Regions from separate parts of the Pseudomonas promysalinigenes genome, predicted to be linked through region 2. Evidence: predicted binding sites of a transcription regulator. Region 2 holds the regulator's gene; each other region holds the start of a gene.
What was found. The regulator sigma-54, encoded in region 2, starts transcription at its own class of promoters, with help from an activator protein. The targets are predictions, from matches to a motif close to ANTGGCATNNANNTTGCTNT.
Positions count from the first base shown of each region.

Region 1: a site for sigma-54 is predicted at 2,886-2,905, ahead of HU725_RS16085 (flagellar basal body rod protein FlgF). Genes of this name have one in related genera too.
Region 3: a site for sigma-54 is predicted at 7,837-7,856, ahead of glnA (type I glutamate--ammonia ligase). Genes of this name have one in related genera too.

Region 1 covers NZ_CP077094.1:3,521,897-3,531,658, forward strand. The annotation lists gene HU725_RS16070 (flagellar basal body P-ring protein FlgI) at 1-485, opposite strand, end outside; gene flgH (flagellar basal body L-ring protein FlgH) at 498-1,193, opposite strand; gene flgG (flagellar basal-body rod protein FlgG) at 1,255-2,040, opposite strand; gene HU725_RS16085 (flagellar basal body rod protein FlgF) at 2,088-2,828, opposite strand; gene HU725_RS16090 (hypothetical protein) at 3,008-3,193, opposite strand; gene flgE (flagellar hook protein FlgE) at 3,242-4,588, opposite strand; gene flgD (flagellar hook assembly protein FlgD) at 4,616-5,332, opposite strand; gene flgC (flagellar basal body rod protein FlgC) at 5,348-5,791, opposite strand; gene flgB (flagellar basal body rod protein FlgB) at 5,795-6,202, opposite strand; gene cheR (protein-glutamate O-methyltransferase CheR) at 6,504-7,331, opposite strand; gene HU725_RS16120 (chemotaxis protein CheV) at 7,383-8,312, opposite strand; gene flgA (flagellar basal body P-ring formation chaperone FlgA) at 8,391-9,143, shown strand; gene flgM (flagellar biosynthesis anti-sigma factor FlgM) at 9,294-9,608, shown strand; gene HU725_RS16135 (flagella synthesis protein FlgN) at 9,660-9,762, shown strand, end outside.
Region 2 covers NZ_CP077094.1:4,048,610-4,058,371, reverse strand. The annotation lists gene HU725_RS18450 (hypothetical protein) at 1-314, shown strand, start outside; gene HU725_RS18445 (class II fumarate hydratase) at 307-1,683, shown strand; gene HU725_RS18440 (superoxide dismutase) at 1,772-2,383, shown strand; gene HU725_RS22980 (hypothetical protein) at 2,395-2,517, shown strand; gene HU725_RS18435 (HPr family phosphocarrier protein) at 2,643-2,915, opposite strand; gene rapZ (RNase adapter RapZ) at 2,936-3,790, opposite strand; gene ptsN (PTS IIA-like nitrogen regulatory protein PtsN) at 3,793-4,257, opposite strand; gene hpf (ribosome hibernation-promoting factor, HPF/YfiA family) at 4,270-4,578, opposite strand; gene HU725_RS18415 (RNA polymerase factor sigma-54) at 4,657-6,150, opposite strand; gene lptB (LPS export ABC transporter ATP-binding protein) at 6,325-7,050, opposite strand; gene lptA (lipopolysaccharide transport periplasmic protein LptA) at 7,051-7,575, opposite strand; gene lptC (LPS export ABC transporter periplasmic protein LptC) at 7,562-8,134, opposite strand; gene HU725_RS18395 (KdsC family phosphatase) at 8,143-8,667, opposite strand; gene HU725_RS18390 (KpsF/GutQ family sugar-phosphate isomerase) at 8,683-9,657, opposite strand.
Region 3 covers NZ_CP077094.1:4,685,822-4,695,583, forward strand. The annotation lists gene HU725_RS21235 (glycogen/starch/alpha-glucan phosphorylase) at 1-572, opposite strand, end outside; gene HU725_RS21240 (YkgJ family cysteine cluster protein) at 760-1,164, shown strand; gene HU725_RS21245 (hypothetical protein) at 1,857-2,138, shown strand; gene HU725_RS21250 (DUF3077 domain-containing protein) at 2,243-2,515, shown strand; gene HU725_RS21255 (PhoPQ-activated pathogenicity-related family protein) at 2,443-3,942, opposite strand; gene typA (translational GTPase TypA) at 4,126-5,946, opposite strand; gene thiI (tRNA uracil 4-sulfurtransferase ThiI) at 6,074-7,528, opposite strand; gene glnA (type I glutamate--ammonia ligase) at 7,954-9,360, shown strand; gene HU725_RS21275 (chorismate mutase) at 9,511-9,762, shown strand, end outside.

The DNA.
Region 1 (9,762 bases), 530 kb from region 2:
ACGGTGATCTTGGAGCCATCACGGCCTTCGGCATCGAAGCCGCCGACCACCAGGTTGCCCTGGGCGATGGCGTAGACATTGCCGTCGATACCTTTGAGCGGCGTCATCAGCAGGCTGCCGCCACGCAGGCTCTTGGAGTTACCGATCGATGATACGGTGATGTCCACCAACTGCCCCGGCTTGGCAAATGCCGGCAGGTCGGCATGCACCGACACGGCGGCGACGTTCTTGAGCTGCACGTTGCCCGAACCTGCCGGCACCTTGATGCCGAACTGCGACAGCATGTTGTTGAAGGTCTGCAAGGTGAAGGGGGTCTGGGTGGTCTGGTCACCCGTGCCATTGAGCCCCACCACCAGGCCGTAACCGATCAACTGGTTGGAGCGCACACCAGAGATGCTGGCGATGTCCTTCAGGCGCTCGGCATGGGCACCGAACGCACAGGACAGAAGCAGGGTCGCGGCAATCAGCTGCCTTAGGTTGAACATGTTCATCCGTACTCAGAAGGGCCAAAGCGGGCTCATGAAGAAGCGGTCCAGCCAACCGGGCTGGCTGGCATCGGCGAAGGAGCCTGTGCCGGAATAGGTAATGCGCGCGTCGGCCACACGGGTGGACGGCACGGTGTTATCGGTGGCGATATCGTCGGCACGGATAAGCCCGGCGATACGCACCAACTCCTCGCCGGTGTTGAGCGTCATCCACTTCTCGCCGCGCACGGCGATGATGCCGTTAGGGAGCACTTCAGCCACGGTGACCGTGATCGAGCCGGTCAGGGTGTTGCCTTGGGTGGCCTTGCTGTCGCCTTTGGTGGTGCGGTCCCCGCTGTACCCGGCCGACAGCGACAGGTCGCCGCCGCCGAACGGATTGTTGGTATTGGGGTTGGCCCCGAACAGCGAGGTCAAGCCCAGGTCGGCCTTGCTGTTTTTCTGAATCTGCGACCCTGCGTTCTTGCTCGCCGAAGTGCGCTCGTTGAGGGTGATGGTGATGATGTCACCCACACGGAACGCCTTGCGGTCGGTGTACAGGCTCTGCTCGAAACCGGCCTGGTAGATCGAACCGTTGTTGGCAGCCGCCGGCAGCGGGGTGCGCGGCAGAACCGGCGCATAGTACGGGTCGTTCGGCTTAGGCGTCGGCGCGACGCAACCAGCCAACACCACCGCCCCCCCCAGGGCGAACACAGACAACAGACGCTTCATGACACATACCTCACGGTGTAACGGGAGTAGAACCTGCACTTAGGCTTGCAGCGACCGCGCTTTAGAGCTGTTGCGTGACGAACGACAGCATCTGGTCAGCGGTGGAGATGACCTTGGAGTTCATCTCGTAGGCACGCTGGGTGGTGATCATGTTCACCAGCTCTTCAACGGTGCTGACGTTGGAGTTCTCCAGTGTCTGCTGCAAGGTGGTGCCAAAGCCATTGAGGCCTGGTGTGCCGACCTGCGGCGCGCCACTGGCAGCGGTTTCCAGGAACAGGTTGTCGCCGATGGCTTGCAGGCCAGCGGGGTTGATGAAGTCGGCTGTCTGGATATTGCCGATCACCTGCGCTGCGGGGTTACCGGCAGTGGTGATGGACACGGTGCCGTCCTGGCCGACGGTGAAGGTCTGGGCATCGTTGGGCACCACCACCGCAGGCTCCAGAGCGAAGCCCTGGGCAGTGACGATCTGGCCATCGGAGTTGAGATGGAAAGTACCGTCACGGGTATAGGAGACAGTGCCATCGGGCTGCAACACCTGGAAGAAGCCACGGCCATTGACCGCCATGTCCAGCGGGTTTTCGGTGGTTTGCAGGCTGCCTGTCTGGAAGTTTTTCTGGGTGCCGACGATGCGCACACCGGTACCTACCTGCAGGCCCGATGGCAGCTCGCTGTCCTGGGTCGACTGCGCGCCAGGCTGACGCTTGATCTGGTACAACAGGTCGGCGAATTCGGCGCGATCGCGTTTGAAGCCTGTGGTCGAAACGTTGGCCAGGTTGTTGGAAATAACGGTCAGGTTGGTGTCCTGGGCGGACAGGCCGGTTTTAGCGACCCAAAGAGCCGGAAGCATCAGTATTCTCCTCGTGCGCCTGTTTTACGGCACCCGTTCACAGTTGGTTAGCCGATTTGCAAAACACGCGCCATGGCTTCATCGCCTTCCTTGGCCGCGTTCATCATTTTCACGTGCAGCTCGAATTGGCGGGACAGCGCCAGCACCGACGTCATTTCTTCGACGGCATTGACGTTGCTGCCTTCCAGAAAGCCCGACACCACCCGCACATTGACGTCGGCAGCCGCCGGTTGGCCGCTCTGGGTGTGAATCAAGCCATCCAGACCTTTGGTCATGGTTTTGATGTCCGGGTTGACCAGCTTGATACGGTCGACTTCGGCCATCACCCGCGGGCCTTCACCCATCGAGCGGATGCTGAGGGTGCCATCGGCACCGACCTCGACTTTCTGCTCTGGTGGAATGGCGATAGGGCCACCGTTGCCGATCACCGGCATGCCATTGCCAGCTCGCAGCACGCCAAGGGCATCGATGTTCAGGCTGCCGGTGCGCACGTAAGCTTCGCTGCCATCGGGCGCCTGCACGGCGATAAAGCCCTGGCCGCTCACCGCCACGTCCAGGTCACGCCCGGTCTCGACCATCGGCCCTTCGCTGAAGTCGGTAGCCGGGCGCTCGGTCATGGCAAATGCCCGCGACGGAAAGCTGTCACCGAACACCGGCATGGAGCGTGCCTGTTCCAGATCACGCTGAAAGCCATTGGTGGAAACGTTCGCCAGGTTGTTGGCGTGGGCCTTTTGCGCCAGCGCGTTCTGGCTGGCGCCGGTCATGGCCACGTAAAGCATCTTGTCCACAGTCATCCTCCGCTGCACTGACGATCGATTGCCGCTCGCCGCTGCTGTGCAGGCTTTAAAGCAAGTTCCGAACCAACTTTTCGAATTCATGAAAAAGCCCGTATTCACGGGCTTATTCAGGGTTTGCCAGCTGCCTGCCGCCGGTTATCCGGCGCCGGTTTGCCGATAGCGGCAACGCCTTACGGTTCGCGGCAACCGCCGTTGCTGTAAGGGCCGGCGAATTTTTTCCAGCCCTGCCCCGGCGGCCATTGCGAACACACCAGCCGCCCGTCCGCCTGGCTTTCCCAACGCCACCAAGGCGCGGTGCCGGCGTGGGCCTGATACAGGTAGAAGGCGGCGAGCAACAGGATGGCCAGCTTGTTCATGGGTGCTCCAGATCGCCGGGGCCGCTCGACGGCCCCAGCGCGTCATCATCAGGTCATCTGGATGATGGTCTGCATGATGGTGCTTTCGGTAGAGATGGTCTTGGCGTTTGCCTGGTAGTTGCTCTGCGCCTTGATCAACTCGACCAGTTCTTGCGTCAGGTTGACGTTGGAGGCTTCCAGCGAGTTGGACTCAACGCTGCCCAGGGTGCCGGTTTTCGGCGAATCGATGCCCGGAATGCCCGAGGAATAGGTTTCCGTCCAACGGGTGCCACCGATTTGCTGCAGGCCCTGGTCATTGGCGAAGCTGGCCAGCGCCACCTGGCCAATGGCCCGGGATTGCTGGTTGCTGAAACTGGCGAACAGCACACCCGTGGAGTCGATGCTCAGGCTGGAGAGAATGCCGGTGGCGTAGCCGTCCTGGGACTGCGACATGCGCGCGGTCTCGGTATTGTACGAGGTGGTGCTGTTCATCGACAGACGCATGCCAGTGGTGTTCTCGGTGGAACCGTTGGCGATCCAGTTACCGCTGGCATCCTGAGTGGCTGGAATCCAGCCCTTGAGCGTGAAGGTGTTGTTGGTCACGCTCCACTCCGCCCCCGCCGGTAGCCCGGTGGTGTCAGTGGTCATCGAGGCCACGCTGCCATCGCTGTTGAAGCTGATGGTGCCCGTCAATGGGGTATCGGTGGTCGGGTCCATCGGGTTGCGGCCATCGATCAGGGTGTACATGGTCCACTCGTTCGTATCGGTCTTGCGATAGAACTGCTCCATGGTGTGTTCGTTGCCTTGGCTGTCGTAGACCTTGGTCGAGAACGACTTGCTGTACGAGGTTTCGTCGGTTGGGTCGAAGACGATCTCACCTGCGACCGGCGGCGTGGAAGGCAGCGGGATGGATTTGGCCGACGAGTTCAGGTTGATACCCTGGTCGATCAGGCTGGTGGCCTTGGGTTGCAGGGCAGAGGTATCGATCTTGAGGTCGGTCAGCACACCCTTCTTGATCGTACCGTTGGCATCCGCCGCATAACCTTGCAGGCGCAGGCCATCGGAGGTGACGACGTAGTTGTCCTTGCTGTTCTGGAAGGCGCCGGCACGGGTGTAGACCATCGAACCGTTGTCCGACAGTACGAAGTAGCCTTGGCCCTGGATGCCCATGTCCAGCACGTTGCCGGTGTTGTTCACGTCACCCTGGGTGAACTGCTGGGAAACCGCGGCCAGGCGCACACCGTTACCGACCTGGTTCTTGCCTACGCCCAGGCGGTTGGCACCGGCGTAGACATCGGCGAACTCGGCACGGGACGATTTGAAACCTGTGGTGTTGACGTTGGCGATGTTGTTGCCAGTGACGTCCAGTTGCTTGTTGGCTGCGTACAGACCGCTAAGGCCGATATTGAAAGACATGCTGTTGCTCCTTGTGCCGTTCTGGCCTTAGATACCGATGGTTTGTACGTCAGCGAGGGAAACCTTGCCGACGCCAGCGAGGTTGAGCACCATCTCGCCTGTGGTGTTGAAGCTGACGCTGGTGACCTTGGCCGGCAGCAGGGTATTCATCTGCACCGACTGACCGTCGACGGTGGTGCTGGCGGTGAAGGTGTAGGTGCCCGGATCGACCTTTTCACCGCTGGCGTTGGTGCCATCCCAGATGAAGTCGGCGTAGCCGGCTTTCTGCTCGCCCACCTCGATGGTCTTGACGGTGTTGCCGTCCTTGTCTTTGACGGTGATCTTCGCCCCATCGATGGCCTGGGGTACGACGAACTGGCCATTGAAGCTATCGGCGGTGTCGACCACGGCCTTGTCGTTCTGCACGATCACCGAGCGCCCGACCAGCGAAGAAGCCTGCAGGGCCTGGGACGAGGCCATGGCACTGGTGATGTTGGTAACCGATTCATTGAGCGAGGTAATGCCTTCCAGGCTGCTGAACTGTGCCAACTGGGCGACGAACTCACCGTTGTCCTGCGGGTCGAGTGGGTTCTGGTGCTGCATCTGGGTCACCAGCAGCTGCAAGAACGCGTCCTTGCCCAGCGTGCTGTTGCCCGTCTGGGAAGTTGTGTCTGTGGCGGTTTTCTTGGTGGTACCGGTGCTTACACCCGAGGCCGCCAGCACGTCATTGAGGTTGACACCGGTGGTCGAAGTATCGATGGCCATCGTCGCGATTCCTTATCACTGACCCAGGGTCAGAACCTTCTGCATCATGTTCTTGGCGGTGTTCATCAGCTCGGCGTTGGTCTGGAACGCGCGGCTGGCCGAGATCATGTCAGCCATTTCTTCCACCACATTGACGTTGGGGTAGTAGACGTAGCCGTCCTTGTTCGCCGCCGGGTGGTTAGGCTCGTAACGCGCCTCCAGGTTGCTCTGGTCTTCGACGATGCCCTTGACCTGCACGCCCTGCCCCGCCTCGCCCTGATCCTCGAACAGCGACTGGCTGGTGCCGTTCTGTGCGTTCTGGAAGGTGGTGGCAAATACCGGGTGGCGAGCACGGTAGGTCTGGTCGATGCTCGAGGACACGGTTTCGGCGTTGGCGATGTTCGAGGCGACGGTGTTGAGGCGAGTGTTCTGCGCGCTCATGCCGCTGCCGGCGATGTTGAAAACACTGGAAAGGGACATGAATTACTCTCCGCGCAGGGCCGACACCAGCCCTTTGAATTTACTGTTGAGCAGGGTGAAGCTGGCCTGGAACCCGATGGCGTTTTCGGTGTAGTTCGATTGCTCGATCTGGGCATCCACGGTGTTCTGGTCCACCGAGGGCTGAGTTGGCACGCGGTACTGCAAGCTGTCGTCAGCCATTGCCAGCCCTTGGGCCTCGATATGCCGGCTATTGGTACGGTCCATGGCAAAGCGCCCGCTTTGCTGCTTCTGACTCTCGGCGGCAAGCACCGAAGAGAAGTCCAAGTCACGCGCCTTGTAGTTGGGTGTGTCGGCGTTGGCGATGTTGTTGGCCAACACTTCGGCACGCTGGGCGCGAAAACCCAGGGCTTTTTCGTGAATGCCAAGCGCCTTGTCGAAACTGATGCTCATAATCGGGTAAACCTTCGAAGGTTGGCCGGAATTTCGTTGAGCAAGTCATAGCAAGGGTTGTGCCAAAGACCTCAAACTGCGCAAACACTGGGCTGCGGTGTATTCAGCTGCTGGCCCGATGCCAGAAAAGCGGCAAAGTGCTTCCGCTTGGCGAGGGAAAAGCGGCAATTGAGGGGTGGCAAAAGCGGCAAATCAAAAATTTGACGTCAAACCGCAACGCCACGATTCGCGGGTTGAACCGCGAGAGGGCAGGCATGGGCAAATAAAAAAAGCCGGCAATTTGCATTGCCGGCCATCGCACTCACTTGGCCTGGTAGATGATACCGGGGCTGCACTGGACCATCTGGTAATGGTCTGGCAACCCGTTCAGCGCCTCCGAGGCACCTAGGAATAGATACCCCCCAGGCTTTAGGGTGCTGTGGATGCGCATCAGGATGTCCTTCTTCACCTGCGCCGAGAAGTAGATCAGCACATTACGACAGAACACGATATCGAACTTGCCCAGGCTCGCGTAACTGTCGAGCAGGTTGAAAGCGCGGAACTCGACTCGGCTACGGATGGCCGGCTTGACCGCCCACCGGCCGGGCCCTTTAGTGTCGAAATAACGCTGCAAGCGCTCCTGGGACAACCCACGAGCGATTGCCAGGCTATCGTACTCACCGCTTTTGCAATTGGTCAGCATCGAACCGGAAAGGTCGGTGGCGACAACCTGCGCCCCCATCTTCAACTGGCCAAGGTTACTGCGCTCGAATTCGTCGATCGCCATCGAGATCGAATACGGCTCCTGCCCCGACGAACAGGCCGCCGACCACATGCGCAGACGCTGGCCGGGGTTGTTCTTGATGAACTCGGGTATGACCTTGTTCTTCAGCACTTCGAACGGGTAGGTATCGCGAAACCACAGGGTCTCGTTGGTGGTCATCGCATCCACCACCTGCTCACGCAGGCCGCCGCGCGGCTGGGTCTGAATGCGCTGCACCAGCTCGCCGAGGCTCTTGATACCCTGTTGCTCCATCAGCTTGTTGAGACGGCTGGAAACCAGGTACTGCTTATTCTCCCCCAGCAGGATGCCACAGGCTTTTTCCAGGAATACCCTGAACTGTTCGAATTCCAAATTACCCGTAGACACTACTGCCGCCTCTTTTCAATCACTGGTGCCGGGGGGCTGCCCCCGGCTGCTTCAATGCGTTGCCTTGATTCGGTCGACCACGCGCTGGGCCAGGTCATCCGGCCTGAATTTGGCGAGGAAATCATCGGCACCGACTTTCTTGACCATCGCCTGGTTGAATACCCCGGACAGCGAAGTATGCAGGCAGATGTGCAATTTTTGCATACGCGGATCGCTACGGATCTCTGCGGTAAGCGTATAGCCGTCCATTTCCGGCATTTCAATGTCGGAAATCATCATCAGAAACTCTTCTTCCGGCCGCTTGCCCTCCTCCACCAGCTTGCGCAGGTAATCCAGGGCCTGACGACCATCGTTGAGTGCAACCACCTCCACCCCCACCGTCTGCAGGCAGCGGCTGACCTGCTTGCGCGCCACCGACGAATCGTCGACGGTAAGCACGCGCAACAAAGTGGCCTTGTCCTGCACCTCGGCATCGACCACACCGGCAGACACCGATTCGGACGACGGTGCCACCTCGGCCAGCACCTTCTCCACGTCGATGATTTCGACCATGCGGTTGTCGACCCGGGTAACGGCCGTCAGGTAATGGTCGCGCCCAGTGCCCTTGGGTGGTGGATGGATCTCTTCCCAGTTCATGTTGACGATACGCTCGACCGAATGAACCAGAAACCCTTGGGTCTTGGTGTTGTACTCGGTGATGATCACGAAACTGTTGCGCGTGTCTTCCTGCAAGCCTGGCAAGCCGGTCGCCATCGACAAATCGAGGATCGGGATGGTCGCCCCGCGAATGTTGGCCACACCTCGCACAACTCGGTGAGACTTGGGCAACAGGGTCAGCTCAGGGCATTGCAGCACCTCGCGGACCTTGAACACGTTGATGCCGTAAAGCTGCGCTCCATTGAGACGGAACAGCAGCAATTCCAGGCGATTCTGCCCAACCAGCTGCGTACGCTGGTTGACTGAATCCATTACCCCCGCCATGCCTGACTCCTTATGCTTTCTGCCTTTTTGGTGCCACTTGCTCAGCAAGTCGGCACGGGCTTTGCTTTTTTGAGCGTCATGTACACGAAAACGACAAATTTCCGACGACTGACGCACCTGCTGAGCGGCTTGCTCGCCACGCTATGCCTGCTGGCACCTGGCGCTCGCACACTGGCGGACGCGGTTACCTTGCCTGAACAGCTTATCGGTGTCACCCAAGGGTTTCTTGAATTCAGTGTCGAGGACTATCTGGCGACCACGCAAACCCCAGGGCGCTACGAAATTCAGGTCAACCCGCTCGACCCGCGCCTACGCATGCCCCTGTGCAGTCAGCAACTGGACGCGTCGCTGGAAAGCCCTGCACAACCGCTGGGGCGGGTGACCGTGCGGGTGCGCTGCAACGGCAGCGCGCCCTGGACCATCTTCGTACCGGCAACGGTGAAGCTATTTCGCGAGGTGGTGGTGGTCACTCGGCCACTCAAACGTGACAACGTGGTCGGCGAGAACGATGTCGCGTTGCGCGAGCGCGATGTCGGCACGCTGAACCAGGGTTTTCTCACCGAACTGGATCAGGCGGTGGGCATGAAAATGCTACGCCCCACAGTGCTCGACCAGGTACTCACGCCGCAGCACCTTGAACAGGCTGAGGTGGTGCGCAAGGGCGATCATGTCGTGATTACCGCGCGCAGTGGCTCGCTGAGCGTGCGCATGCCCGGCGAAGCGCTGGCCAAAGGTGGTGAAGGCGAGCAGATCCGCGTGCGCAACCTCAATTCGCAGCGGGTGGTCAAAGCCCGGGTGACCGGCCCAGGCCACGTCGAGGTCGCCATGTAGATTACGCTGGCAGTGCGCTGCGGCTTTTCCTAAACTGTGCGCAAACGGGTTCGCGGGCTTGCTGACAGGCGGCTACGCATTAATGCCTAAAGTTTATTTCGGGTTGGCCGAAAACAAGGCAAGCGTCCAAATACCCAGAGGTTTGCGATCATGGCCATCGACTTAAGTCGTTTGAACAACTCTCCGTCCATCACGGGTGGCGTTCGTGGCAACGCCACGTCCGGCAACGCCGAAAAAACCGGCGAAGCCAAAGAAGCGCCCAAAGGCGCCAGCGCCAGCGGAGAAGCGGTACACCTCAGCCAAGAGGCCCAGCAGTTGCAACAGGTCAGCGACAAGCTGCGCGACCAGCCCGTCGTCAACAGTGCCCGCGTGGCGCAGTTGAAGCAGGCCATCGCAGACGGCAGCTACCAGGTCGACGCCGGCCGTGTCGCCAGCAAACTGCTCGATTTCGAAGCCCAGCGCTGACCGTTCGTCGCGCTGACTTCACGGACGCTATGTAAAGCCAAAGAGTTAGCCATGCACGACATCACTTTGCTGCAACTGATCGAAGACGACATCGCACCGACCCAGGAACTGCTCGACCTGCTCCAGCAGGAGTCGATCGCCCTGCACGGCCGCG
Region 2 (9,762 bases):
CCAACGAGCCGCGCCTGATCGAGCACTACCTGGCCGAAGGGCGCTACCTGGTGTGCTGCACCGAAACTGCGCCATGGACCGTGGCATTGACATCGTTCCGCTTGCTGCTGGATACCGCCTGCGACCGCATGCTGCCTTGGCACTGGCGCTGCTTGTGCCTGGATCGAGCCTGGCGCCCGCTGCTCGACCTGCGCAAGCTGGACCGGCACGAGCAGAATCTACGGTGGCAGCCCTATGCCATGCAGTTGGCGAACTGCCAACTGCTGCCCTCGATTACCCCCGAAGAACTGATGCAAGGATTCGAACATGACTGATACCCGTATCGAGCGTGACAGCATGGGCGAGCTGCAGGTGCCGGCCAAAGCCCTGTATGGCGCTCAAACCCAGCGCGCGGTCGACAACTTTCCGATCAGCGGCCAGCGAATGCCGGCCCAGTTCATTCGCGCGCTATTGCTGGCCAAGGCCGCCGCAGCCAAGGCCAACGTGCAATTGCAGCAGCTCTCGCCGGGGCAGGGGCAGGCCATCGTTCAGGCGGTTGAGCAGCTGCTGGCAGAGAATTTCATTGAGCACTTCCCGGTGGATGTGTTCCAGACCGGCTCCGGCACTAGTTCGAACATGAATGCCAACGAAGTCATTGCTACCCTGGCCAGTCGCATCCTTGGGGAGCCGGTCAATGCCAATGACCATGTCAACTGTGGCCAAAGCAGCAACGACATCATTCCCACCACCATCCACGTCAGTGCGGCGCTAGCTTTGCACGAGCAACTGTTGCCGGCGTTGAGTCATCTGATTGAAGTGATCGAGGCCAAGTCAGCGCAGGTACATCGCTACGTGAAAACTGGCCGAACTCACCTGATGGATGCCATGCCAGTGCGCATGAGCCAGGTACTTGATGGCTGGGCAGCACAGATCAACGGCGCGAAAGCGCATATCCAGGCAACCTTGCCGAGCCTGCAGGCCCTAGCGCAAGGCGGCACCGCCGTAGGCACAGGGATCAATGCCCATCCGCAGTTCGCCGCGGTGTTCGCGCGTCAGTTGAGCGATATCGCCAAGGTCGAATTCACGCCTGGGCGTAATCTGTTCGCACTGATTGGCTCCCAAGACACCGCCGTTGCCCTCTCAGGGCAACTCAAGACAACCGCGGTCGCGTTGATGAAGATCGCCAACGATCTGCGCTGGATGAATTCAGGCCCGTTGGCTGGCTTGGGTGAAATCGAATTGCAGGGCTTGCAGCCCGGCTCCTCGATCATGCCTGGTAAGGTCAACCCGGTAATCCCGGAAGCCACTGCCATGGTCGCCGCCCAGGTGATCGGCAATGACGCCACCATCGCAGTGGCCGGCCAGTCGGGTAACTTCGAGCTCAACGTCATGCTGCCGGTCATCGCTCGCAACCTGTTGGAAAGCATCGAACTGATGGCCAATGCCAGCCGCCTGCTGGCGGACAAGGCGATCGCCGGTTTCAAGGTCAACGAAGCCCAGCTCAAGCAGGCCCTGGCTCGCAATCCGATCCTGGTCACCGCGCTGAACCCCATCATCGGCTATCTCAAGGCCGCAGAAATCGCCAAGTCTGCTTATCAGCAAGGTCGCCCGATCATCGATGTGGCGCTGGAACACACCGACCTCTCCCGCGATCAACTCGAGGCGTTGCTGGACCCAGAAAAACTGACCGCCGGCGGTATCTGACACGCCATAGGCACCGCGCTGGGGCCTGCAAGCTTGCTGGCCGGTCAGGCAGCGGTGCTGATTGCTCTTACCAAAGGAGTCCATTGATATGCCGCATACCCTGCCACCTTTGCCTTACGCCTATGATGCCCTGGAACCGCACATCGACGCGCAGACCATGGAGATTCACCATACAAAGCACCACCAGACTTACGTCAATGGTCTGAACGCCGCCCTCGAGGGCACCGAGTGGGCGCAGTGGCCAGCCGAGAAACTGGTCGGTGCGGTCAAGCAACTGCCCGAGAACCTGCGCGGCGCGGTCACCAATCATGGCGGCGGTCATGTCAACCACAGCTTGTTCTGGACGATCATGTCTGCTCAGGGTGGTGGGTTGCCACAAGGCCAGCTGGCCCGTGCCATTGACGCCGAGCTTGGGGGTTACCAAGCGTTCCAGGAGGCCTTCACCAAGGCCGCCCTGACCCGGTTCGGCAGTGGCTGGGCGTGGCTCAGCGTAACGCCACAGAACACGTTGATAGTTGAGAGCAGCGCGAATCAGGATAGCCCCCTGATGCACGGTAATACGCCGATTCTCGGGCTTGATGTGTGGGAGCACGCCTATTACCTGAAGTATCAAAACCGCAGGCCCGAATACATAGGGGCGTTCTACAACGTGATTGACTGGCCGCAAGTGGAGCGCCGCTATCTCGAAGCCTTGAAGTGAAGCGACCTGGCATGCGCGCTACAGTGATGGCCCTTGGCGGTGTCCGTCTGCTGCGCTTGGCGTTGGGTGTATTGCTGCTGGTAGCCGGTAGTGCGCTACTACTGGCCCGGGGCATGGCCTGGTTAGGCGTTTAGCCGATCGCGATCATCGCCCCTAACGTACTCGAGGTTTGCTTGGCGTGTAAGCAGGGGGGCGGGATACCCGATGCCGATCGCCGGAAGATGGGTTCCCTTGCAGGACGTCGCAAGCCCCGGGTACTTCACTCACCTTCGTCGAAGTAGTTGTTGATCAGTGCAACCAACGCTTCCAGCGCATCGTTATCCTGTTCACCCTCGGTGTGCAGGTGCACCTGCGTGCCTTTGCCCGCAGCCAGCATCATCACCGCCATGATGCTCTTGCCGTCGACCAGTTTGTCAGACGCACGGCCGACACGGACCTGGCAGGGGTATTTGCCGGCCACACCGACGAATTTGGCTGCCGCCCGAGCATGCAGGCCCAGCTTATTGATGATGGTGATTTCGCGGGCGGGCATGGTGCGGTAGATCCTGTGGGCTAGAGGTCGCGGTGGCGAACCTGGACGTTTTTCAGTGATTGCTGCAGCAGTTGGCCCAGGCGCTCGGTAATGTACACCGAGCGATGATGGCCCCCGGTGCAACCAATGGCGATGGTGACATAGGCGCGGTTGCTGGCCGCGAAGCGTGGCAACCATTTGAGCAGATAGCTGGAAATGTCGCTGAACATTTCTTCGACGTCTGGCTGTGCGGCCAGGTAATCGATGACCGGTTGTTCCAGGCCAGAGTGTTCGCGAAGCTCGGGTTTCCAGTAGGGGTTGGGTAGGCAGCGAACGTCGAAAACCAGGTCGGCATCGACCGGCATCCCACGTTTGAAGCCAAATGACTCGACCAGAAATGCAGTACCAGGCTCCGGTTGGTTGAGCAGGCGCAGTTTGATCGAATCGCGCAGTTGATAGAGGTTAAGGCTGGTGGTGTCGATCTTTAGATCGGCAAGGTCAGCGATAGGCCCAAGCAGCTCGCTTTCGACCCGGATCGCTTCGGCCAGCGAGCGATCGGCATTGGTCAGTGGATGGCGGCGGCGGGTTTCCGAGAAACGCTTGAGCAACGTGTCTTCGTCGGCGTCTAGATACAAGACATCGCATTGAATGTGACGCCCACGAGCATCGGCCAACAGTTCAGGGAAGCGGGACAGGTGGCTTGGCAGATTGCGCGCGTCGATTGACACTGCCACCTTCGGCTGCAGTAACTCGGTGTTGATCAACGCATTTTCGGCCAGCTGCGGTAAAAGGCCGGCAGGTAGGTTGTCGATGCAATAGAAGCCATTGTCTTCCAGCACATCCAGGGCGGTGCTCTTGCCGGAGCCGGAACGGCCGCTGACGATGATCAGGCGCATGTTCAGTGCTCGTTTTGTGCGTCCAGGACAACCTGGTACAGGGCCTCGCTGCTGCCGGCGGCGCGCAGCCGATCGCGAACCTCCTTGCGATCAAGCATGCTGGCGATCTGGCGCAGCAACTCAAGGTGTGCGTCGGTGGCTGCCTCAGGCACCAGCAGCACGAACAGCAGATCCACCGGGGCGCCATCGATTGCGTCATAGTCGATGGGCGCATCCAGATGCAACAAGGCACTCACCGGGGAAGAGCAGCCTGGAAGCCGGCAATGCGGGATGGCGATGCCATTGCCAAAGCCGGTCGAACCCAGTTTTTCGCGACCGATGAGCTTTTCGAAGACGTCTTGCATCTCAAGTTCGGGAACTTGTTCGGCGATCAGGTTGGCGACCTTTTCCAGGGCGCGCTTCTTACTGCCGCCCGGCACGTTCACGAGGGAACGGCCGGGGGTCAGGATGGTTTCAAGTCGGATCATGGATGAGAGGGATCAGCGAGCGGCTGCACCTTGCAGCAGGCTTTGCTGTTTTTCCTTGTGTTTTTTCAGTTGGCGGTCGAGCTTGTCGGCCAAGGCATCGATTGCTGCATACATGTCTTCGTGTTCGGCGTTGGCAACCACTTCACCGCCTGGAATCTGCAAGGTCGCTTCGACCTTTTGCTGCAGCTTCTCGACTTTCATGATGACCTGCACGTTGGTGATCTTGTCGAAGTGACTCTCCACGCGCGCGAGCTTTTCGAGCACATATTCACGCAGTGGCTGGGTGACTTCTACATGCTGTCCACTGATATTGACTTGCATACAGCTTCTCCTTTATTGCCCGTGCATAAAGAGGCAGGACTTGCACCTGCCCCACAAACGCTATGGCTCAACCAGGCGCTACATCAGTCGCTTGCGCTCGCTCGACGGTGCGATGCCGAGAGACTCGCGGTACTTGGCGACGGTGCGACGGGCTACCTGGATGCCTTGTGCCTCCAGTAAACCAGCGATCTTGCTGTCACTCAATGGCTTTTTCTGATTTTCCGCCGCAACCAGTTTTTTGATGATCGCGCGGATAGCCGTGGACGAGCATTCTCCGCCTTCGGCGGTGCTGACGTGGCTTGAGAAAAAGTATTTCAGTTCGTAGATGCCGCGCGGGGTGTGCATGAACTTCTGCGTGGTCACCCGCGAAATGGTCGACTCGTGCATGCCCACTGCTTCGGCGATGTCGTGCAGGACCAGCGGTTTCATCGCTTCGTCGCCGTGGTCGAGGAACCCGCGTTGATGCTCGACGATCTGGGTGGCGACCTTCATCAGCGTTTCGTTGCGGCTTTGCAGGCTCTTGATGAACCAACGCGCCTCTTGCAGCTGGTTGCGCATGAATGTGTTGTCAGCGCTGGTATCGGCGCGGCGCACGAAGCCGGCGTATTGCGGGTTCACGCGCAGGCGCGGGATCGCTTCCTGGTTCAGTTCCACCAGCCAGCGTTCGCTGTCCTTGCGCACGATCACGTCGGGTACCACGTATTCCGGCTCGCTCGACTCGATCTGCGAGCCCGGGCGCGGGTTTAGGCTCTGCACCAGCTCTATCACCTGACGCAGCTCGTCTTCCTTGAGCTTCATGCGGCGCATCAGTTGGCTGTAATCGCGGCTGCCGAGCAGGTCTATGAAGTCGGTCACCAGGCGCTGGGCTTCGCTCATCCACGGGGTGCTGGCCGGCAGTTGGCGCAATTGCAGCAGCAGGCACTCGCCCAACGTGCGGGCAGCGACGCCGGCCGGTTCGAACTGCTGGATGCGGTGCAGCACTGCTTCGACTTCGTCGAGCTCGATGTCCAGTTCTGGGTCGAAGCCTGCGCAGATTTCTTCGAGGGTATCTTCCAGGTAGCCCTGGTTATTGATGCTGTCGATCAGGGTGACAGCTATCAGGCGGTCAGTATCGGACATCGGGGCCAGGTTCAGCTGCCACAGCAGGTGGCTCTGCAGGCTTTCGCCGGCCGATGTTCGGGTAGTGAAATCCCACTCGTCGTCGTCATTGCTTGGCAGGCTGCTGGCGCTGGTCTGGTAGATATCTTCCCAGGCGGTATCGACCGGCAACTCGTTGGGGATTCGCTCGTTCCATTCTGCGTCTTCCAGGCTTTCGGCACTGCTGGTGCTTTCCTGGAAGCTAGTCTCCTGAACTTCGGCGGCTGGCTTGTTCTCGGCGTTGTCCGCCATGGGGTCGCTGTTGTCGAAGTCGTCGCCGTCTTCCTGACGTTCGAGCATGGGATTGGATTCCAGCGCCTCCTGGATTTCCTGTTGGAGGTCCAGGGTGGAGAGCTGAAGCAGACGGATGGCCTGTTGCAACTGCGGGGTCATCGTCAGTTGCTGGCCCATTTTTAGGACGAGCGATGGTTTCATGGCTGGGGCTTAATACCTTGTTCGCCGGCGCGCATGCGCCATCCACTACACGAGGGCGCCGGGGCGCCAAATCAAGCAAGTTTTATGCCTTAAAATGTAGCGTTTGCCTAGAGCGCTGTAACAACTTAAGCCCCCACTGGGGCACAGTGCCAGTGCTCCAGGCAGAACCTGCGGTCAGAGTCGGAACTCGTGACCCAGGTAAACCTCCTTGACCAGGTCGTTGGCCAGAATGGTCTCGGCGTCACCCTCGGCGATCAGTTGACCGTCATTGACGATGTAGGCGGTTTCGCAGATATCCAGGGTTTCACGCACATTGTGGTCGGTGATCAGCACCCCGATACCCTTGGCTTTGAGGTGATGAATGATCTGCTTGATGTCGCCCACGGAGATCGGGTCTACACCAGCGAACGGCTCGTCCAGCAGGATGAACTTAGGCGCAGTGGCCAGGGCGCGGGCGATTTCCACCCTTCGGCGTTCACCGCCGGACAGGCTCATGCCGAGGTTGTCGCGGATGTGGCTGATGTGGAATTCCTGGAGCAGGCTTTCCAGCTCTTTGCGCCGGCCCTCGCGGTCGATGTCCTTGCGGGTCTCGAGGATGGCCATGATGTTGTCGGCCACCGACAGCTTGCGGAAGATCGAAGCTTCCTGCGGCAGATAGCCGATGCCTGCACGGGCGCGCCCGTGCATGGGCTGGTGGCTGACATCGAGGGTGTCGATCAGTACGCGCCCCTGGTCGGCCTGCACCAGGCCCACGATCATGTAGAAGCAGGTGGTCTTGCCGGCGCCATTGGGGCCAAGCAGGCCGACGATCTGCCCGCTGTCGATCGACAGGCTGACATCACGTACCACTTGCCGGCCTTTGTAGCTCTTGGCCAGATGCTGGGCTTTGAGGGTTGCCATTTACTCGGCCTTCTTCTTAGGCTGGATCACCATGTCGATGCGCTGACGTGGCTGAGTCACGTTGCCACCGCGACCGGCGGTCGCAACCTGGGACTTGGTGTTGTAGACGATCTTCTCGCCCTCGGTGGTGTTGCCTTCGTTTTCGACCTTGGCGCGGTCAGTGAGGATAACCGTGTCTTTCTGCGCCTGGTACTGGATGGTCACCGCCCACCCCTTCATCTTGTCGGGCTTGGCCGTACTCTGCTGCTGTTCGAAATACGCCAGGTTGCCCACCGAAGTCACCACGTCGATGTCGCCATTGGCGGCGCGGGTCATGGTGACGGTGTTGCCTTTGATCATCATCGAGCCCTGGGTGATGATCACATCGCCGGTGTAGGTGGCCACGCCTTGCTTGTCGTCCAGGTGCGCGTTGTCGGCCTGGATACGGATAGGCTGGTCACGGTCGGTCGGCAGGGCGAAGGCGCTCGCGCTTCCCAGTGCTGCGCTCAGGCTGAGCAAAAGGGGGAGGGTTTTAACGAGCCTCATACTGTCCTCTTACGTTAGAGAGCAAGTCGATCTTGCTTTCTTTCAAATACGCTTTCATTCCCTTGCCTGTGGTTGTGCCACCGGCGCCGTCGATTCTAACGGCTTGCTCGGTCTGCGCATATTGCTTCTGTGGGAATACGGTCATGCGCGAGCTGGTGATGATGGTATCGCGCTGTTTTTCGTCGGTGCGGGCAATGCGCACGTTATCGATCAGTTCGACTTCGCTGCCGTCAGGGTTGACCTCGGCGCGAACGCTCTGCACATGCCATGGGTACTGGGTACCGCGGTACATGTGCAGGTCTGGCGTGGTCACCAGAGTGACCTCGCTGGCCTTGAGGTGCTCGACTTTGTCGGCAGTCATTTCGTACTGCAGTTTGCCGTCTGGCAGAAACTGCACGCTATGGGCGTTGATCGCATAGTAGTCGATGGCGCTTTCGTCGACCTGCGCCGCTGGCTCTTCCAGGAAGCGCTCGGGGCTGACATTCCAGTAACCGACGGCCGCCAGCAGCGCGGCAATGACCACGAACAGCGCGATGTTGCGGGCTTTCTTGCTGAGCATGGGCAGCCTTAAAGGTAGTTGGCGTTGGCAGCGTCCAGGGTGCCCTGGGCCTGCATGATCAGTTCACAGAACTCGCGAGCGGCGCCTTCACCGCCGCGTGCCTCGGTCACGCCATGGGCGTGCTGACGCACGAAAGGTGCAGCATTGGCCACTGCCATGCCCAACCCAACCCGGCGAATGACCGGCAGGTCCGGAAGGTCGTCGCCCAGGTAGGCGACCTGCTCATAGCTTAGGCCCAGTTCGGCAAGCAGACCGTCGAGCACCACCAGTTTGTCCTCGCGGCCCTGGTACAGGTGGGGTATGCCGAGGTTCCTGGCGCGGCGCTCGACCACCGGGGTCTTGCGCCCGCTGATGATGGCGGTGGTCACGCCAGATGCCATGAGCATCTTGATGCCATGGCCGTCGAGGGTGTTGAAGGTCTTGAATTCGCTGCCGTCTTCAAGGAAATACAGGCGCCCATCGGTGAGCACCCCGTCCACATCGAACACGGCGAGTTTGATGGCCTTGCCACGCTGCATCAGGTTCTGGTTCATCGTCATCGCTCCCGGTTACATCACCCCTGCGCGCAGCAGGTCATGCATGTTCAAAGCGCCGGTCGGTCGGTCGTTGCCATCGACCACCACCAGGGCGCTGATCTTGTGATCTTCCATGATCTTCAGCGCTTCGGCGGCGAGCATCTCGGCGCGGGCGGTCTTGCCGTGTACGGTCATCACTTCGTCGATCAGTGCGGTATGCACGTCGATGTTGCGGTCCAGGCTGCGGCGCAGGTCACCATCGGTGAAAATCCCTGCCAGGCTGCCGTCTTGCTCGAGCACCACGGTCATGCCCAGGCCTTTGCGGGACATTTCCAGCAGCGCATGCTTGAGCAGTGTACCGCGCTTGACCTGTGGCAGCTCGTCGCCCGCATGCATGACGTTCTCGACCTTGAGCAGCAGGCGGCGGCCCAGGGCGCCGCCTGGGTGCGAGAAGGCGAAATCTTCAGCGGTGAAGCCGCGCGCTTCGAGCAGGGCGATGGCCAGGGCGTCGCCCAGCACCAGCGCGGCAGTGGTGGAGGAGGTTGGTGCCAGGTTGAGCGGGCAGGCTTCGTGGGCGACCCGCGCATCAAGGTTGACCTCGGCAGCCTGGGCCAATGGTGAGTCCGGGTTGCCGGTAAGGCTGATCATCTTGATGCCAAGGCGCTTGATCAGCGGCAGCAGGGTCACGATTTCGCTCGTGCTGCCAGAATTGGACAACGCCAGGATCACATCGTCCTGGGTGATCATGCCCATGTCGCCGTGGCTGGCCTCGGCCGGGTGCACGAAGAAAGCAGGCGTGCCAGTGCTGGCCAGGGTGGCGGCGATCTTGTTGCCGATGTGCCCCGATTTGCCCATGCCGACTACAACCACTCGCCCGGTGCTGGCCAGGATCAGCTCGCAGGCCTTGACGAAGTTCGCGTCGATGCTGGCTGCCAGGCCTTGTATGGCCTCGAGTTCCAGGCGCAGTGTGCGCTGGGCGGACTGGATCAGCTCGTTGGATTGGCTCATGTAGAAAGCACTGCCTGATGAAAAGGCGGCGATTATAGCTGCAATGGAAGAAAGGCTCACCCACTCGATTGTCTGAACAATTGTCTGCAAACCCTGTCGCACCCC
Region 3 (9,762 bases), 640 kb from region 2:
CCGAAGCTGATGGGGTAGATCACCTCTGCCCGCTCGAACTCCCAAGGGTTGCCGAAATCCAGCCAGTTCTCGGTCTGCTCCTGTTGCCAGCCGTCGACCACGGCCTGACGGAACAAACCATGCTCGTAGCGGATGCCGTAACCGTGGGCGGCAATGCCCAGTGTCGACATGCTTTCCATGAAGCACGCGGCAAGACGCCCCAGGCCACCGTTGCCCAAGGCCGCATCGGGTTCGAGCAGGCGAATGCGCTCAAGATCCACGCCCAGGCCTTGCAGCGCTTCACGGGCGATCTCCAGGTACCCGAGGTTGCTCAGGCTGTCGTACAGCAGCCGGCCGATGAGAAACTCCAGAGAAAGGTAATAGACCCGCTTCTGGCTGCGACGGTAAGCCTGGCGGGTGTGGTCCATCCAGTGGTCGACCATGTGGTCGCGCGCAGCCAGGGCGATGGCTTCGAACCAGTCATGGTCGAAGGCATGCTCTGGGTCTTTGCCGACCGCGTAGGTCAGTTTGCTCAGCACCGCGGCGCGAAAATCGGCCACCTCGGCGTCACGTGGGTTGGTTTCCTGGGACATACGGCATCCTCGGGCAAATGGACGAATCACAGGGAGAGTGTTGAGACTAGCCACTTCGACACAGAGTGACAGATGACGTTCGCAGTTTTCATGCCCGATTGCCAAATCCGGCAAAAGGTTGTTCACAATTTGAACAACTCCGGTATCATCGCGCGCCCCAAGACCGTGATTCACCTCTTATAAAACGATGAAAACGACCCTGATCGCCGCGGCCGAAGTCGACCGCCTGGAGACTTGGCAGCGCTACACCAGCAATATGTGCCATGGCTGCCATTCGACGTGCTGCACCCTGCCGGTAGAGGTGAAGATCAAGGATCTGATCCGCATCGGCGTAGTGGATGAGTTCGAGAAAGACGAGCCGCCGAAGAACATCGCCAAACGCCTGCAGAAAGACGGCATCATCGAGCGCTTCAACCAGAAGTCGGGGATCTTCACCCTGACCCGCATGAGCAACGACGATTGCCTCTATCTGGATCGTAAAAGCCGGCTTTGCACCATTTATGACAAACGCCCGGACACCTGCCGCAATCACCCCAAGGTTGGGCCGCGGCCGGGTTATTGTGCGTACAAGCCGAAGGTGGTTGGGCGCTGACGCTATTGAGTTGAGTGTTGCGGTGCGGCGGATATCGAGCTGACGGTATTGACTTGATTGTGGTGGTGCGGCGGATATCGAGCGCCGCCCGCGCGGCGCATCGCGAGCTGCGCTCGCTCCTACGTTTGTTTCCGGCCAATAACGCCTGTAGCAGACGCGCGCGACCGCCTTGTCTGTACGACGCGACATTGCGCCATGCACCAAGGCGTCCGCGCGCAAATCCCACAGGATCAATTGGCCCGAAACAAACGTAGGAGCGAGCGCAGCTCGCGATGCGCCGCGCGGGCGGCGCTCGATCTCCCAGGCGCTGAAAATGCCAAGGCGAACCCACGCTGGCCTACCCGCAACCTCAAAACAAACCCACCCCGCCACCATTCCCACTCAACCGCCAGACATTTCCTACAAATTCAATCTAGCGATCTCACTCCCTGCGAAATACCCTACAAACCCTGTCGACTCGCATCTGATTGTTGCTGGAAACCTGTCCCTCTAGGCTCACCAGGTCGCTGACGGTTCAGCGATCGGGTGTGGAAACCCGGCAATTCATGAGAACTGCGACTGTCGTTATGGCGGTTGTACGCGGAAGGCTGCTTAGCCTACCGGGGTTCTCATGCCTGGTTTTCCACTCCGCGTACAATCGCCGCCCTTGCGTGTGGAAACGCAAGCGCGGGGTAAAGACATGAGAGCGAGCCATGAAAAAAATCGTCCCCGACCCACCCCACCACTTCGATCTCCCAGACGGCACGACCCTCACCCACGCCATCTGCGAAAACCTCGTTCCACTCGACCATGTAGTGGTCAACATCACCCATTACCTGATGATCGCCTATAACCACTGCCACCGCGCCGTCGACACCGTCGAGGATGATCGCACGCGCGAAACGCTGGTCAATGGCCTGCGCGCCATGCAATTGGCCTGGGGGCAGGCGGATGCGTTATCGCACGCCTTGGAGCGAACCGGCAGCAGCCATTGATGCCCGACCCTTCGCGGGTACCCGCACCTCTTGTGGGGGCGGCTTCACCCGCGAACACCAGCGCAGCCGGTGTCACCCACAACTGGACTCAGGCAATTGGATCGATGACCGACGACAACCCGATCACTCCCGGAAAAACCTGCTTTTACCAAGGCGACGATCACAAACAACCGCTGTTTCAAGTCTGCGCGGGTATACCCTGCCAGGACGCCCGCGATCAAGCCTCCGAGCTGATGGGCTGCGTGCGCGACCTGACACTGAACGCGGTCATGGAAAACGACCCGCAACTGATATGGGCTGCGCACTACCTCAGTGCATTGGCCAAGGCTCTACTGGACGACGCCGAACTCGGCATGCCCCACCGAACCAGCTTCTGAAGCGATCTACGCGGGGAAGCTGCGGCAAGCCCCCCCTGATCCATCGGAGGGTGCTCGGGGTAGCTCTGCGGCAATACGCTGACCGGGCTGGTTGCGATGAAGCCATCAGCGAACTTCGCTTCGACGAACTGCGCTTGCCACCCAGTAGCTGGCGCCGTACGTTGCAGAACGAAGTGTTGCTTGGGCGCGAGCGTCTCGGACAGGTAACGCACCCCGCAGGCATAGCGGAAATCTCGGTCCCGACTGTTGCTCGCCGTCCATACCTTCACCGCCACTGGCGGTTCGGAAAAGTCGACCAACATCTGCCCGGCCTGCCCGCTCGCTGTCACCTTCACACTAGGCAGTGGCTTGCCATCGCGCAGGCGCGTAACAAGCGGCACCAAAGTGCTGACCACCGCTTTTCGCACGCCACCATGGTCAGAGTTAGGCAACACCCTCAAACTCGTCACACCAGGTAGGCGCTGCTGATAATCAGTGACCGGGTCAGGTGCGAAGAAGTCGTCGCCGCTGGCGGACACCAGATATTTGGGAATGGCCAGCCGCTGCCCCTCCTCGCCCAGGTACTGCATCGGATCCATCATCATCATCAGCCGCTCGAATGCTGGGGTGCCCAGTTGCTGCAGAACACCGGCCTGCTGGTAGGCACCCAGCGCCAGAGGCCAGTGCCCCCCATAACGCTTGCGCAATCCGCTCAGCATTCCCGAAACGTCCGCAATGTCGATCACACTGGGCACGATGGCCATCACCCGCTCATCGGCCAATGCCGTAAGCCACGCACTCCAGCCGCGCTTGGAGGCACCGGTGATGATGAAACGCTCAACCGTGAGGCCCTGCTTTGCCAGTTCCTGCTGGGCCAAGTCCATCGCCCGGCTCGCCGCCGCAGCCATCGGCACATGCAGCGGCAGTTCCGGCGCAGCCCCGCGCAGTGAGTGGGCCCAGGTGTGGGCCACGGCGTCATCTTCACGCAATGGCTTGTCGACATCGCTGAAGATCACGTACTGGTTGGGTACATCGCTGATCATGACCACGGCCATCTGCGCCTTGAGGGCGATTTCGCGCAATGCTTCTCGAGCATAGTCGGGCACTTGCGCCGGCCCGTGCCGCACGCCGTTGTTCACCACCAGCAAGGCTTTGCCAGGCACTGCGTTGTCGGGAATGTGCAGCTCGACATTGTGCACCCAGCGGCGCGGCTCCAGCACCGGGGCTGGCTCCCACACCTGCGAAACCATCTGCAGACGACGCAATGCATAGCCAGGCTCGGAGGCCTGTTCCAACAGTTCTGCTTCCAAGGGTGCCTGGCGCACCTTGTCCATGTGGCACTGGACGACATCCTGCGGTCGCGCATTGGCGCATTCGCGCCCGGTGCAAGCCTGCAGGCCAACCATCAGGCAGGGGATGGCCATTGCCAAGCGGTAATTCATGGTCATGCTTCCTCTCCAAGAAAATGCACGCCACGCTAGGCATGACCAAAAGCGCCCACAAGTCGCAAAATGCACTGGCAGATGCAAACTACACAACCTTGAGACATCAGCTACAAAAACCGCGCACCCTCAAAACAAAAACGCCCCCGGCCTTTCGACCGGGGGCGTTTTCATTCAGCCTGAGCTAACTCAGTTCTTGGCTTTCTTGGCAGCGCGGGTACGCTCGCCTTCGTCCAGGATCTTCTTGCGCAGACGGATCGACTTCGGCGTCACTTCGCACAGCTCGTCGTCCTGGATGAATTCCAGAGCCTGCTCGAGGGTGTGGCGAACTGGCGGTACCAGGGCGATGACTTCGTCTTTGCCCGAAGCACGCATGTTGTCGAGCTTCTTGCCTTTGGTCGGGTTAACGCCCAGGTCGTTGTCGCGGCTGTTCAGGCCGATGATCTGACCGTTGTAGATCTCCTGGCCGTGTTCGACGAACAGCTTGCCACGCGCCTGCAGAGTTTCCAGCGAGTAGGTCAGCGCCTTGCCAGTTTCGACCGAAACCAGAACGCCGTTCAGACGGCCGGACATCTGGCCCGACTTCATGGTGTCGTAGCGATCGAAGATCGAAGTCAGGATGCCTGCACCGTTGGTCAGGGTCAGGAACTGGTTACGGAAACCGATCAGACCACGGGCTGGAATGTTGTACTCCAGGCGAACACGGCCCTTGCCATCCGGAACCATGTTGGTCAGGTCGCCCTTACGCAGGCCCATCTCTTCCATCACCTTGCCCTGGGATTCTTCAGGGATGTCGATGGTGACATTCTCGAACGGCTCCTGCTTGACGCCGTCGACTTCGCGGATGATCACTTCAGGACGGCCCACGGCCATCTCGAAGCCTTCACGGCGCATGGTTTCGATCAGTACCGACAGGTGCAGCTCACCACGGCCCGATACCTTGAACTTGTCTGGGGAGTCGGTTTCCTGAACGCGCAGAGCTACGTTGTACAGCAGTTCCTTGTCCAGACGGTCCTTGATGTTACGGCTGGTGACGAACTTGCCTTCCTTGCCGCAGAACGGCGAGTCGTTGACCTGGAAGGTCATCGAAACGGTTGGCTCGTCAACGGTCAGCGGCTTCATCGCTTCGACCGCATCTGGGGCGCACAGGGTGTCGGAGATGAACAGCTCGTCGAAACCGCTGATGCAGACGATGTCGCCAGCCTGGGCTTCTTCCACGTCGACGCGGTGCAGGCCGTGGTGGCCCATCAGCTTGAGAATACGGCCGTTACGCTTCTTGCCATTGGTGTCGATGGCGACCACTGGCGTGTTCGGCTTGACGCGACCACGGGCGATACGGCCAACGCCGATAACGCCGAGGAAGCTGTTGTAGTCCAGAGCGGAGATCTGCATCTGGAACGGGCCTTCACGGTCAACCGATGGCGCAGGTACGTTGTCGACGATCGACTGGTACAGGGCGGTCATGTCTTCGCCCATGGCGGTGTGGTCCAGGCCGGCAATGCCGTTCAGGGCCGAGGCGTAGACGACTTTGAAGTCCAGCTGTTCGTCGGTGGCACCGAGGTTGTCGAACAGGTCGAAGATCTGGTCCAGTACCCAATCAGGGCGCGCACCCGGACGGTCGACCTTGTTGATCACGACGATTGGCTTGAGGCCGGCTTCGAACGCTTTCTTGGTTACGAAGCGGGTTTGCGGCATTGGGCCGTCTTGGGCATCGACCAGCAGCAGCACGGAGTCGACCATCGACATTACACGCTCAACCTCGCCACCGAAGTCGGCGTGGCCGGGGGTGTCGACGATGTTGATGTGGTAGCCATTCCAGTTGATGGCGGTGTTTTTCGCCAGAATGGTAATACCGCGCTCTTTTTCCTGGTCGTTGGAGTCCATGACGCGCTCGTCGTTGAGCTCGTTACGCTCCAGAGTGCCGGACTGACGCAGGAGTTTGTCGACCAGGGTGGTTTTACCATGGTCAACGTGGGCGATGATGGCGATGTTACGCAGATTTTCGATCACAACTGTATCTCGATCAGAGGATTCGGTTGCCGCCAGTGTAGGCGGCGAATATGTAGAGTTTGAGGCTCAGCGGGCCCGATGGTCGGGAGGGCGATGGCGGATGCTGCCGCCATACAGCCCTGGCGTCTTATGTCGGACGATAAACACGCACATTGGCATGTCCCTCACTGAGCAGGTGGTGTGCGTGCAAACGGCTCATCACACCTTTGTCGCAGTACAGCAAGTACTGGCGTGTAGGGTCCAGATGCTTGAACTTGCTGTTGATCGCGTAGAACGGCATGGCCTGCACATCGACCCCGTCCAGCACCAGAGGTTGGTCTTCCTGGGCATCGGGGTGACGGATGTCGATGACGATCTGGCCCGGCAACGCCTCGGCCACTTCCTCGATTTCGATGTCCTTGCCCAACTCGTCGATAACATGGTCGATGGAGATGAACTTGGCGCGCTCCAAGGCACGCTCCAGCACGGCCATGTCGAACTGCTTTTCTTCATGTTCTATGCGGTGACGCTTGGCATGGGTGGTCGGGTTCACCGAGATGACGCCGCAGTATTCGGGCATGTGCTTGGCGAAGTCGGCCGTGCCGATTTGCGTGGCCTGGTCGATGATGTCTTGCTTGTGGCTGGCCAGCAATGGGCGCAGCACCAGCTTGTCGGTGGCCGAGTCGATGATCGACAGGTTCGGCAGCGTCTGGCTGGAGACCTGGGAAATCGCTTCCCCAGTGACCAGCGCATCGATCTGCAGGCGCTCGGCCATGTGCGCGGCGCCGCGCAGCATCATGCGCTTGAGGGTCACGCCCATATAGCTGTTGTCGACTTTGTTGAGAATCTCGCCGACCACTTCTTCGAACGGCACGCTGATGAACAGCACCCGCTGGCTGCTGCCGTACTTTTTCCACAGATAATGCGCAACTTCCATTACCCCCAGCTCGTGGGCACGCCCCCCAAGGTTGAAGAAGCAGAAGTGGGTCATCAGGCCGCGGCGCATCATCTGGTAGGCGGCCACGGTGGAGTCGAAACCACCGGACATCAGTACCAACGTCTGCTCAAGAGCGCCAAGCGGGTAACCGCCAATGCCGTTGTGCTGGTTGTGAATGACGTACAGGCGCTGGTTGCGAATTTCGATACGCACCATTACCTCTGGCGCCTTCAGGTCGATGCCGGCGGCGCCGCATTGCTGGCGCAGCTGGCTGCCGACGTAACGATCGACGTCCATCGAGGTGAAGTCGTGGTGCCCGCCACGTTTGCAACGTACGGCAAAACGCTTGCCTGCCAGCAGATGGCCGAAGTGGTGTTTGCACTTGGCGACGATGTCGTCGAAATCACCCAGCGGGTATTCTTCTACCTGCAGGAAGTGAGTGATACCCGGTGTGCAGGTCAGGCGCTCGATCATCTCGCGCTGAACCTTCTCGTCCTCGACGCGGGTGACCACTTCGAGATTGTCCCAGACACCATCGACCGCGAGCTCGGGATCCAGATCCTTGAGCACGTTGCGGATGTTCTTGCCGAGCTGGCGGATGAAGCGCTTGCGCACCGGCCGGCTTTTGATGGTGATTTCTGGGAAGACTTTGACGATGAGTTTCATTGGTTAACAGCGCGCGCAGGGCCTGCCGAAAATGAGGGGCGCGAATTATAGCGGAAATTGCTCAGGATTTGAGCAACTTTTGATCAGAAGGTTTGATATAGATGAAAGGGGCGGTTTTTGAGGGTGCCTGTGAGATCGAGCGCCGCGCGGGCGGCGCTCGATCGCAAACGCACCACAAAAACGACGCCAAGCACCACAACAGTGCACACATAACAAAAAACGCATCAAAACCGTGCGCTATTACCCGCGAGCCCGCCACCAAATGCCCGCAAACGCCCCTTTTTATCTCACGCTCGCCATTTTCGGGCACTGGCATGCAATTTGCTCCCTTGTGAGGCAGGTACGCTTGGCCGACTATCCGCGCCCAGCAACACCCTTTTTCCAGGGCGGCGGCCTACCGCGCTCTAGACCATCCGGAGGACAACATGTCGAAGTCGGTTCAACTCATCAAAGATCATGACGTCAAGTGGATTGATCTGCGTTTCACGGACACCAAAGGCACCCAGCACCACGTGACCATGCCGGCGCGTGATGGCCTGGACGAAGACTTCTTCGAAGTCGGCAAGATGTTCGACGGTTCCTCCATCGCTGGCTGGAAAGGCATCGAAGCATCCGACATGATCCTGATGCCGGTCGATGAAACCGCCGTTCTGGACCCGTTCACCGAAGAGCCGACCCTGATCATCACCTGCGACATCGTCGACCCGTCGAGCATGCAGGGCTACGATCGCGACCCACGTGCGATCGCCAAGCGCGCCGAAGAGTACCTCAAGAGCACTGGCATCGGTGACACCGTATTCGCCGGCCCAGAGCCAGAATTCTTCATCTTCGACGAAGTGAAGTTCCAGTCGGACATCTCCGGCTCGATGTTCAAGATCTTCTCCGAGCAAGGCTCGTGGATGACCGGCGCTGACGTAGAAGGCGGCAACAAAGGCCACCGTCCGGGCGTCAAAGGCGGCTACTTCCCAGTTCCGCCGTTCGACCACGACCACGAAATCCGTACTGCCATGTGCAACGCGCTGGAAGAAATGGGCCAGACCGTTGAAGTTCACCACCACGAAGTGGCGACTGCCGGCCAGAACGAAATCGGCGTCAAGTTCAACACCCTGGTGAAGAAAGCTGACGAAGTTCAGGCACTGAAATACGTCGTGCACAACGTTGCCGACGCTTACGGCCGTACCGCTACCTTCATGCCTAAGCCACTGTACGGTGACAACGGCTCGGGCATGCACGTACACATGTCGATCTGGAAAGAAGGCAAGAACACCTTCGCCGGTGAAGGCTATGCCGGCCTTTCGGAAACCGCTCTGTACTTCATCGGCGGTATCATCAAGCACGGTAAGGCCCTGAACGGCTTCACCAACCCATCGACCAACTCCTACAAGCGTCTGGTTCCAGGCTTCGAAGCTCCGGTAATGCTGGCCTACTCGGCTCGCAACCGTTCCGCCTCGATCCGTATTCCTTACGTCGGCAGCCCGAAAGCCCGCCGTATCGAAGCCCGCTTCCCGGACCCATCGGCTAACCCATACCTGGCCTTCGCGGCCCTGCTGATGGCTGGCTTGGATGGCATCCAGAACAAGATTCACCCAGGCGATGCTGCCGACAAGAACCTGTACGACCTGCCACCAGAAGAAGCCAAGGACATCCCGCAAGTTTGCGGCAGCCTGAAAGAGGCTCTGGAAGAACTGGATAAAGGCCGTGCGTTCCTGACCAAGGGCGGCGTGTTCTCCGACGACTTCATCGATGCCTTCATCGAGCTGAAGAGCGAAGAAGAAATCAAGGTCCGTACCTTCGTGCACCCGCTGGAATACGAGCTGTACTACAGCTGCTGATCTGATCGGCGCCTGGCGTCGATAAGCTGATCGACACGGCCTCCCTCGGGAGGCCGTTTCTGTTTCTGCCTTCAGCAACTTCGGAAGGCTCCTACCCGCAGCCCAGCCTAGCTTCTGCACACTCGAACCTTCACTCAAAGGAGGTTCAGCATGCGTACACCCCTGCTTGTGGCAACCGCCAGCCTTGTTCTCACCGGCTGCGCGGCATCAGAACCAAACCACCTAGCCTTCGGCCCACTGCTCGAAACCATCGAGCGTCGCCTGGATTTGGCGCAAGCGGTCGCCTTGCACAAGTGGGACAACGGCCAACCTGTTCAGGCCAGCACCCGTGAACGGCAAGTAGTGGCCAATGTGCGGGCGGCCGCAGCTGAATATGGCCTGGCTGCAGAGCGCGCCGAGGCG